Regions from separate parts of the Paenibacillus kandeliae genome, predicted to be linked through region 2. Evidence: riboswitches for the same ligand, from Rfam matches in the RefSeq annotation. Region 2 holds a riboswitch; the other holds the start of a gene.
What was found. A riboswitch is a leader RNA that binds a small molecule or an ion and turns the genes downstream of it on or off. The one in region 2 is predicted to bind glycine.

Region 1 (4,623 bases), on a different contig from region 2:
AAATCCTATCGCTTGCTTCATCCGCAATTTATTCGCGGTAAACGAAAAGGCGATCAGCGGCACAACACCTTCACACAATCCCATCAGTACAAACTCTGGAAATTGCAGCAATCTCGACGAGATGCCGTATGCAGCGACGGAAGCATCGCCGTATTGAATCAGAAAATAATTCAGAATCAGCGACATCGCACCAAGAAAGACACTCATCACAAACACAGGCACGCCGATTTTGAACACATTGCTCATAATCTCTTGGCTCGCTTTAAACCATTTCAACGACACACTCAGAAAGGTGCTTTTGAACCCCAGATGATACGTGTAAAAGGCGCTTGCGACCAGATTCGCTACAACGGTCGCTGTAGCTACGCCGATCACGCCCCAGTGAAGAACAAAGATCGCGAGGGCATCCAGCACAATATTGACGATCACACTCAGGATCATACCGATCATAGAGGTGATTGCCGATCCCTCGGCACGCACGATATTTTCCAAGGTGAAGAATAGGACGACAACGGGAGAGCCAATCAGCATGACGGTGACGTAATCTTTGGTAAAAGCGAACGATTCGCTCGTTGCCCCTAGACCCGATGTGATGAGATCCGCCAGCGGCAAACCGACCAGAATAACGAGCAGACCGAGCAGCAGACTGCTGTAAAAGGCGAAGGACGAGACATGCTTGGCATCGTCATATCGCTTGTCGCCAAGCAGACGAGAGATAAATGTACCGCCGCCCATACCGATCAGGTTACCGAGTGCCATGATAATCGCGAACAACGGTAGCGTCAATGCCAGCGCCGTCAGCATGGCTGTATTATGCAGCGTACCGAGGAAATAAGCGTTCAGAAGAGAATAGATCACGCTCATGGATGTACCGAGCATCATCGGAATGGCAAAGTGAGCGACGGCTTTGGCGATAGGGGCTTTTTCAAAGTAATGCAGATTTTCTGTATCCATATGGATTCCTGCTTTCTATCATTTTTTGCCTTACACTGTTAGTTTGTGCCTTACAGTGTTAGATGGTATCATGGGATGGATGGGTTGTAAAGCACAAACTTACAGTGTTAGATAAATTTTTTCGAAGGATGGATATAGATGAAAAAGCAGCCTCAAATTTCGGAGGACAAGATTCTCGAAGCGTCGTGGGAGCTTTTGGGGGAAGATGGGATTGAGAAGTTAAGTATGCGGCGGCTTGCCGACCGGCTCGGCATTCAGGCGCCATCGCTGTACTGGCATTTCAAAAGCAAGCAACAGCTGTACCAGCGTCTAGCGAATCATGTATCCAAGGTGATCGTGGATGAGTTGCACAGCGACGGGAATTGGAAGGAGCAGCTAACCGAGTTGGCAGTCACGACGCGCGTGGTATTGAATCGCTACCCGTGCTCGACGCAGATCATGATGATGACACTGCCGCATGATCCAGACATTATCCGTTTCACTAACCGGATGCTAGCATGCGTCGAAGAAACGCCATTGGCGCAGGATCAGAAGATGCAGGTCGTGACGACGCTGGTGAATTTTGTGTTTTATTTTGTACTGGATCAGTATCAGCATATGCGTAATGTGGAGATCATGAGTCAGGAACAGCAGTCTACGATGAGCGACCATATGACGCAGGTGATGGATTCGATGCGCGATGAGGATGTATGGCTGTTCCGGCGGATGTTCCACAATCAGCTGTTTGAGCTGATGGGGAGTGATCGGGCGTTCGATTTTGGATTAAAGGTGATCTTGCTGGGGATTGAGCAAGTCATTTTGGAGCAGGAGATGGATGTGTAACTTTTTTCACTGATCCATTGCTCACATTGGCGGTAATATGTTAACATATCGAAATGGCAGTAATGCTTCAATAATTGCATATATTCAAGGGCTATGATTGCTGTGGATCACACTACAGCAGGAGCAGCTTCTGGAGAGACTGCGGATATACCGCAGCGCCGAAGGGTTCACAATCTCAGGCAAAAGGACAGAAGAGTACGAATACATATGTGTCATGCGGCGAGGTATATGCTGCGGGGCATGTATATATTTTGTTATTCTTGTGCGCTGAGAGATTGGATGATATCCAGTCTCTTTTTTTATTGGTTTTTACAGACAGATCAGGAGATCGAGGGGGAAACACGATGACACAGACAGGACTAAAAAGAGAGCTTGCTAACCGGCATGTTCAGTTGATTGCGATTGGAGGAACGATTGGAACGGGATTATTTCTCGGCTCCGGCAAAGCGATTGAGAAGGCAGGACCGTCGATTATCCTCACGTATCTGATCGTCGGGATGGCGATTTTCTTTGTGATGCGGGCGCTGGGAGAATTGCTATTATCCAAGGCGGGCTATCAGTCATTTACCGATATTGCAGAGGATTATTTGGGACCGCGTGCGGCATTTATAACGGGTTGGACGTATTGGTTTTGCTGGATTATGACGGCGATGGCGGATGTGATCGCGGTTGGTGTGTATGTGCAGTACTGGTTTGATATTCCCCAGTGGATGCCAGCGGTGCTGTGCCTGATCGTATTGCTTGGACTGAATCTGTTAACCGTCAAAAACTTCGGGGAGCTGGAATTCTGGTTTGCCTTGATTAAGGTGATTACGATTGTGGCACTGATCGGTCTAGGCATTGTGCTACTCATTATGGGCTTCCGTACAGACGCAGGTACGGTATCGGTACGTAATCTGTGGGAGCATGGCGGTATCTTCCCAAATGGCGTATCTGGCTTCCTATTCTCGTTCCAAATGGTCGTATTCGCTTATGTCGGTGTGGAGCTGGTGGGTGTATCGGCAGCGGAAACTGCCAACCCAGAGAAAAGCATTCCATCGGCGATTAATAAGATTCCGCTACGTATTCTGTTCTTCTATGTAGGCGCGTTGTTCGTGCTGCTGTGTATCAATCCGTGGACACAGCTCAGCCCGGCGGAAAGTCCATTTGTCCGCACCTTTACACTGGTCGGTATTCCGGTGGCGGCGGGCATTATCAACTTTGTCGTGCTGACGTCGGCGGCTTCCGCCTGTAACAGCGGTATGTTCTCGACGAGTCGTATTCTGTACAATTTGAGCCATAAAGGGCAGGCTCCACAGCGACTGGGCAGACTAAACCGCAATCATGTACCAAGTCAGTCGTTGTTCCTATCTACGCTTGTCATCTCGGGTGGTGCGCTACTGAGCAAGCTGTTACCGGGACAGGCATTTGAAATTGTGACGACGATTAGTGCGATTTGCTTTATCTGGGTGTGGGGTGTAATTCTGGTATGCCATATCCGGTATAAACGAAGCCGTCCAGAGCTGCATGCAACGTCGCGCTTCAAAGCACCGTTTACACCGTGGATCAATTATGTGGTGCTGGCGCTGTTTGCAGGCATTCTGGTGATCATGCTAATCTCTGGCGAAACGCGTCCCGCGTTATTGTGCACGCCGCTTTGGTTTATTTTGCTATTAGTGCTGTATCAGATTCGGAGTCGTAAAACAGCCGATGTGCAAAAGGTAGAGAAAGTAAGTACGATGAATACGTAAAAACGATGTACGATCTACAAGTACAGGTGATCGCAACAACGAGCGCCAATATATGGTTCCCTATTCGGTGGATATGTATTCAAAAAGTGGAGTTAGCACGAAATACTATCCAGACGTACCTTTCATATCATGATCAAGAGCCGCTTCGTTATCGAGGCGGCTCTTGGTATACTCAGAGAAATACAGCAAGGCAACAGGAGAAGGGAATCATTTTTTTGCCGCTTTCAAGTGCAAATAATTGAGTATTCGGCAAGGTGAGCATTACCCTATAATAACGTTACATCACGAAATGAAAGGGTATACAAAATGAGCAACTACAGATTGGATTACCATATTGCGCCGACTTTCGGATTTATGAATGATCCCAATGGACTGGTGCAATTCAACGGAAAATATCACGTGTTCTATCAGTGGCTGGATCAACTACAGGCGCAAGGACCTAAGAGCTGGGGGCATGTCGCTTCTCATGATCTGGTGCACTGGGAAACCTATGAATGTGCACTCCAACCGGATCAATGGTATGACAAAGACGGCTGCTACTCTGGCAGTGCGATTGTGCACGAGGATACGTTGTACCTTTTTTATACTGGCAATGTGCGTACAGAATCCGGTGATCGCGAAACGTATCAATGCTTGGCGACATCTACGGATGGAGAACAATTTACCAAGCATGGACCAATCATTCACCTACCGGAAGGCTATACACCGCATTTCCGTGATCCCAAAGTATGGAAGGACCGGGCTGCGCAGCAATGGTGGATGGTGATCGGTGCTCAGACGCAGGCGTTGACTGGCAATGTGGCGCTGTATCGGTCAGACGATTTGTGGAATTGGACGTATCAGGGCAATATGCTGCCGGATACTCGCAACTGGGGATATATGTGCGAATGTCCAGATCTCGTGACGGTTGCAGATCAACAGTATATGATTGTCAGCCGTCAAGAGAAGATCCAACGAGACGGGCGCGAGCTAGATCAGTGCATCCCGTATTATTTTGCCGGACAGATGCAGCCGGATGCTCAATTTCTGCTGTATTCGGGACAGGAGCAGCAGTTGGATGAAGGCTGGGACTATTATGCGCCGCAGTCGTTTGTGGATGAGCAGGGACGTGTGCTTT
Region 2 (4,623 bases):
CCTTACTACTATATGACGATTCGTTGTATTGTATTTAAATATTTGCTGATGCTGGTTATGACTAGCTCGATTCTGATTTTGTTCGTGAATGGCAGTCAGCAGTTTCAAGATATGCTACGCTTTGGCTCCAATTATGTAGAGCGTTCATCGCGCATGTATATTACCAGACTGGAGCAATTGGAAGGCTCCGAGCAGCAACATCTCATGGATGCGTACAAGCAGGATTTTGCCATTGATTCGATTATTGTGGACGATCACAACAGTGTCCGAGCGACGACCATCGAATCGACGCAGATCAGCAAGTTCACTGAAGGTACGGGCTATGAACAATCGTTGCTGCAACAGCATGATCCATTATCGGTCTATGTCCAGTATCCGGTAGATACAGTGTATCAGCCGGATCGCTGGCAACGCTCTTATTTTGTATTAAACACGACACTCGCGACGAATCAGCGATTGATTCTGGTGTTGCCATTTTCCTATCATCTGTATCCAATCTACGATTTCTATTTGAAAATGATGCTGCGCCTGCTTGGCATCATTGTGCTGGCAGGGGTGCTTGCTCAGCTGATCGGACGCAAAATCGCTATACCGCTACAGCGATTGGTGGATGCTACCAGCCATATTCCGCAAAAGCTGCGTGAAAATCGTACACTGGAATGGCCAAAAAGCAGCATTGTGGAGATGCGCAAGCTGATTCACAATTTCCAGCAGATGGTAGGCACGCTGGAATATCAATTTGTACAGATTCAAAAAGACAAAGAGCTGCTGGAAATCCGTGTTGTGGAGCGTACCTTCGATCTAGCGGAAAGCGAAGCACAGAAGAGCACGATTCTGAAAATGGCGGTCGATGGCATCATCTCTACGGATAGCCGATTGCGCATTACAGAGATGAATCCGGCGGCAGAGCGCATGTTCCGCTGTGAGCTAACTGAAGTGTCTGGATTGCCGCTGTCTGATCTGATTCGTATTAATGGACGCTCGAACGACGATAACCGGGATAGCAGCACCGTCCTAGCTTTTCGGCTGGACGGCAGTACATTTACCGCAGAATTAACGCGTAGTGAGGTGCTAAATGAAGGAGCGGCGGTGCATACTTTTTTCCTGCATGATCTGACGGAACAAGAGCAGGCACTGGCACGCAATAGTGAGCATGAACGTCAGCTACAGCAATTGACTGAGCGATTGCTAGAAGAACAAGGTGCTGCCCGCATGCAAAAAAGTATTACCGGAAATCTGCTGCAAACGGTGCAGGAAGGTATCATTATGTGCGATGAGCGGCGGATGGTATCGCTCATTAATCCGACAATGCAGATGTTATTTGGATTAGAGGATTACAGTGGCAAGCCTGTTAGTGAAGTGTTGGCGCATATCCAGTCACAATTAATATCCGATACGTTCATTCTGAGTGATCGGCTGTATGAATGTTTGGATCATCACGAGGAATGGGAGCAGGGCTGTGTGATCCAGATGCAGGACGAGCGTTTGTTATCTCTACATGTAACCCCGATTACGGATGCGGCAAGTGGGGCGGATCAAGGGTTTTTGTTGATTTTCCGTGATTGTACAGAGGAGAAGAGAGTCAAGCAGCTGCAAAATGAGCTGATTGCTGTCGTATCGCATGAACTGCGTACACCGTTATCCGCGATCATGGGCTATATTGAAATGTTGTCGATGTACGACGATATTCCGGCAGAGCGACGGCGCGAATTTATGAATACGATTCAGTTTGAAGGTGGGCGCTTGTCTAGACTGCTGGATGAATTTCTGGATAGTCAGCGGATTGAGGCAGGGCATGCCGAGTATCTGATGAGCTATATTCAGCTGGATGAATTGGTACAAATGATTTGCTGGCAGTGGGATATTCAGTCTCGTGATCGACTGCATGTAGAGCTGGAGCAGCAGGAGCTGTATGTATGGGGCGATCACAATCGTATGATTCAGGTAATTAGTAATTTGATAGGCAACGCACTGAAGTATTCGCCAGAGGATCGTCCGGTCGATATTCGGGTACGTCGGCAGGATCGTCAGGTGCTGGTGGAGGTAGAGGATTATGGTATTGGTATCTCTGAGCAGGATCAGCCACGTATTTTCCAAAAGTTCTTCCGTTCCGGTTCCACCGAATCGCGGCGGATTCGTGGTACAGGTCTAGGACTGTTCATCGCTCAGCGTATTGTGAATGATCACAAAGGTGTGCTCAGCTTCACTTCATCGCGGGGCAAAGGCTCGGTATTCGTCATTCGTTTGCCGCTGCTGGAAGTATCTGAGGAGCTGACAGATTGATGCGCATGGTACTCATATAACAAGAAGGTTGACCGCATATGTCAGATATGCAACTTATTTTCCCTATGGCAATTGACAGCGTTCAGCGGCTGGATTAAGCTAGGAATGATCAGGAACATGCCGGGCATTCGGCGGTGTTCATTTCAACCTATACATGCGAATGAAGACAGCGGGAGAGTTAGCGGAGGTACGCAATCCGCCACCGAAGGAGCAAGCAGCCGCCAGCCAACGGTCTGCCAATCTCTCAGGTATCAAGAACCGCTGCCGGACGCAACTCTGGAGAGAGCATTCAGCCACCCAAGGGGTACAACGGATACGACATCATCATCCGTCCAAACTCTCAGGTACACGGGACAGAGCATACAGGCCGCCGCAGGTCCTGCTCTGTCCTTTTTGATGTGCTTGTTGGGTGGAAGATTATATGTGATCGGCATATCATGTACATGGACAGATCAGCAATACCTGCTCAATTATGCAGCAGCGGAAAAGAGGAGTCATATGCGTTTTAAAAATGTGTTCAACATTATTGGACCTTCCATGGTCGGTCCATCCAGTTCTCATACGGCAGGTGCTGCACGATTGGGCAGAGCAGCACGTCAGTTGCTTGGACAACAGCCAGAGCACGCGGACATTATTCTGTACGGTTCCTTTGCGGAAACGTACTGGGGACACGGCACCGATCTGGCGCTGGTGGGCGGTCTGCTGGATTACAGCACCGATGATCCCCGTCTGCCGGATGCAGCGGAGGAAGCGGATCGGCTGGGCATGACCATTCATTTTGATAAAGGATCAGGTAATTATCCACATCCGAACTTTGTACGTCTGCGACTGCGTGCTGGCGAACAAACTGCCGAATTGGCGGGCGCATCGATCGGCGGCGGAAATATCGAGATTCATGAGTTAAACGGCTTCGATCTCAAAGGTTCGGGACAATATCCGACACTGGTCGTCGAGCATATGGATAGCAAAGGTGTGTTGGCGGATATTACGCGCACATTGAGCGAGGCGGAGCTGAATATCGGCTTTATGGACGTGGATCGCAAATCGCGCAGCGGCGAAGCGATGACACTGATTGAACTGGATGGTGTACCCACAGATGGGGTATTAACTCATATCGTTACATTACCGCATGTTACCCGTGCGGGTGTTATTGATTTGGACTAAAGGAAGAAAGGAGGAAATCATATGCAATTTCGCACATTAAAAGATATTGTCCGGCTTTGCGAGGAACGTTCGTGCAGTATTGCCGAGCTGATGATTGTAGAGCAGGTGAAGGAAACTGGCGTAGAGCGCGATGAAGTTATTGCGCAGATGGCTGCTTATTATGAGGTGATGAAAGAAGCTGTTCACCGCGGCATTCACGAGGATACGGTATCTCGCAGCGGCTTGACCGGCGGTGATGCACGCAAAGTGTACGAATACTTGAATGGTGGAGAAACGGCATCCGGTGCGTACTCTACGCGTGCGATGTCCTATGCACTGGCGGTATCTGAGGTCAACGCGTCGATGGGACGTATTATTGCTACGCCGACAGCCGGTTCATGCGGTATCATTCCGGGCGTCTTCGTTAGCACCCAAGAGCGCTTCGGTTGGAGTGATGAACAGATGGTGCTGGGGCTATTCGCCGCTGGTGCGATCGGTTACGTGATCGCTAACAACTCATCCATTTCCGGTGCGGAGGGCGGCTGTCAGGCAGAGGTCGGTTCGGCAATCGGTATGGCAGCTGGAGCGGTCGTGGAGCTGCGTGGCGGTAATCCAGAGCAGGCAATGCACGCGGTCGGTCTGGCATTGAAAAATACACTCGGTCTGATCTGTGATCCTGTTGCTGGATTGGTGGAGATTCCGTGTATCGTGCGCAATGGTCTGGGCGCTGTGAATGCACTTGCTGCTGCCGATATGGGTCTAGCAGGCGTACGCAGTGCAATTCCGTCAGATGAAGTGGTTGATGTGATGCTACAGGTAGGTCGCTCGATGCCAAGCGAGCATCGGGAAACAGCGCGTGGCGGTCTGGCACAGACACCAACAGGACGCAAAATCACCGAAGAACTACGTCGTCGTCGCGAAAGCAACGGCGTATAATCTGCTGCAAGTTACTAGCTAATTATATATACAACAAAAAGAGACTGTAGCGATATACAGTCTCTTTTTGTTGTATGGTATGGCAAGAAGACGCTAGATCTATCAAGCTGGTGATTCTTCAGATTCCATTCTAGCAACAATATCAGCAAATAGAGGCTGTAATCCTTCCGCTTGTGCCTGCCGAATAAACACAGGTGTAATAGACAGTGGCGCATCGGCTTGCACCACCTGCCCGCCCTCATGCTGGCTGCCTGTCCACGC

Region 1: it holds a riboswitch for glycine, as region 2 does, so the genes downstream of both, ABXR35_RS21140 (amino acid permease) here and sdaAB (L-serine ammonia-lyase, iron-sulfur-dependent subunit beta) in region 2, are expected to answer to the same signal.

Annotation. Positions count from the first base shown of each region.
Region 1 is NZ_JBFDUZ010000005.1:254,339-258,961, reverse strand. Features, by position in the region: gene ABXR35_RS21150 (MATE family efflux transporter) at 1-954, opposite strand, end outside; gene ABXR35_RS21145 (TetR/AcrR family transcriptional regulator) at 1,093-1,776, shown strand; glycine riboswitch at 1,897-1,977, shown strand; gene ABXR35_RS21140 (amino acid permease) at 2,121-3,506, shown strand; gene ABXR35_RS21135 (glycoside hydrolase family 32 protein) at 3,813-4,623, shown strand, end outside.
Region 2 is NZ_JBFDUZ010000001.1:2,983,951-2,988,573, reverse strand. Features, by position in the region: gene ABXR35_RS12675 (ATP-binding protein) at 1-2,283, shown strand, start outside; glycine riboswitch at 2,444-2,554, shown strand; gene sdaAB (L-serine ammonia-lyase, iron-sulfur-dependent subunit beta) at 2,782-3,447, shown strand; gene sdaAA (L-serine ammonia-lyase, iron-sulfur-dependent, subunit alpha) at 3,469-4,362, shown strand; gene ABXR35_RS12660 (TIM-barrel domain-containing protein) at 4,465-4,623, opposite strand, start outside.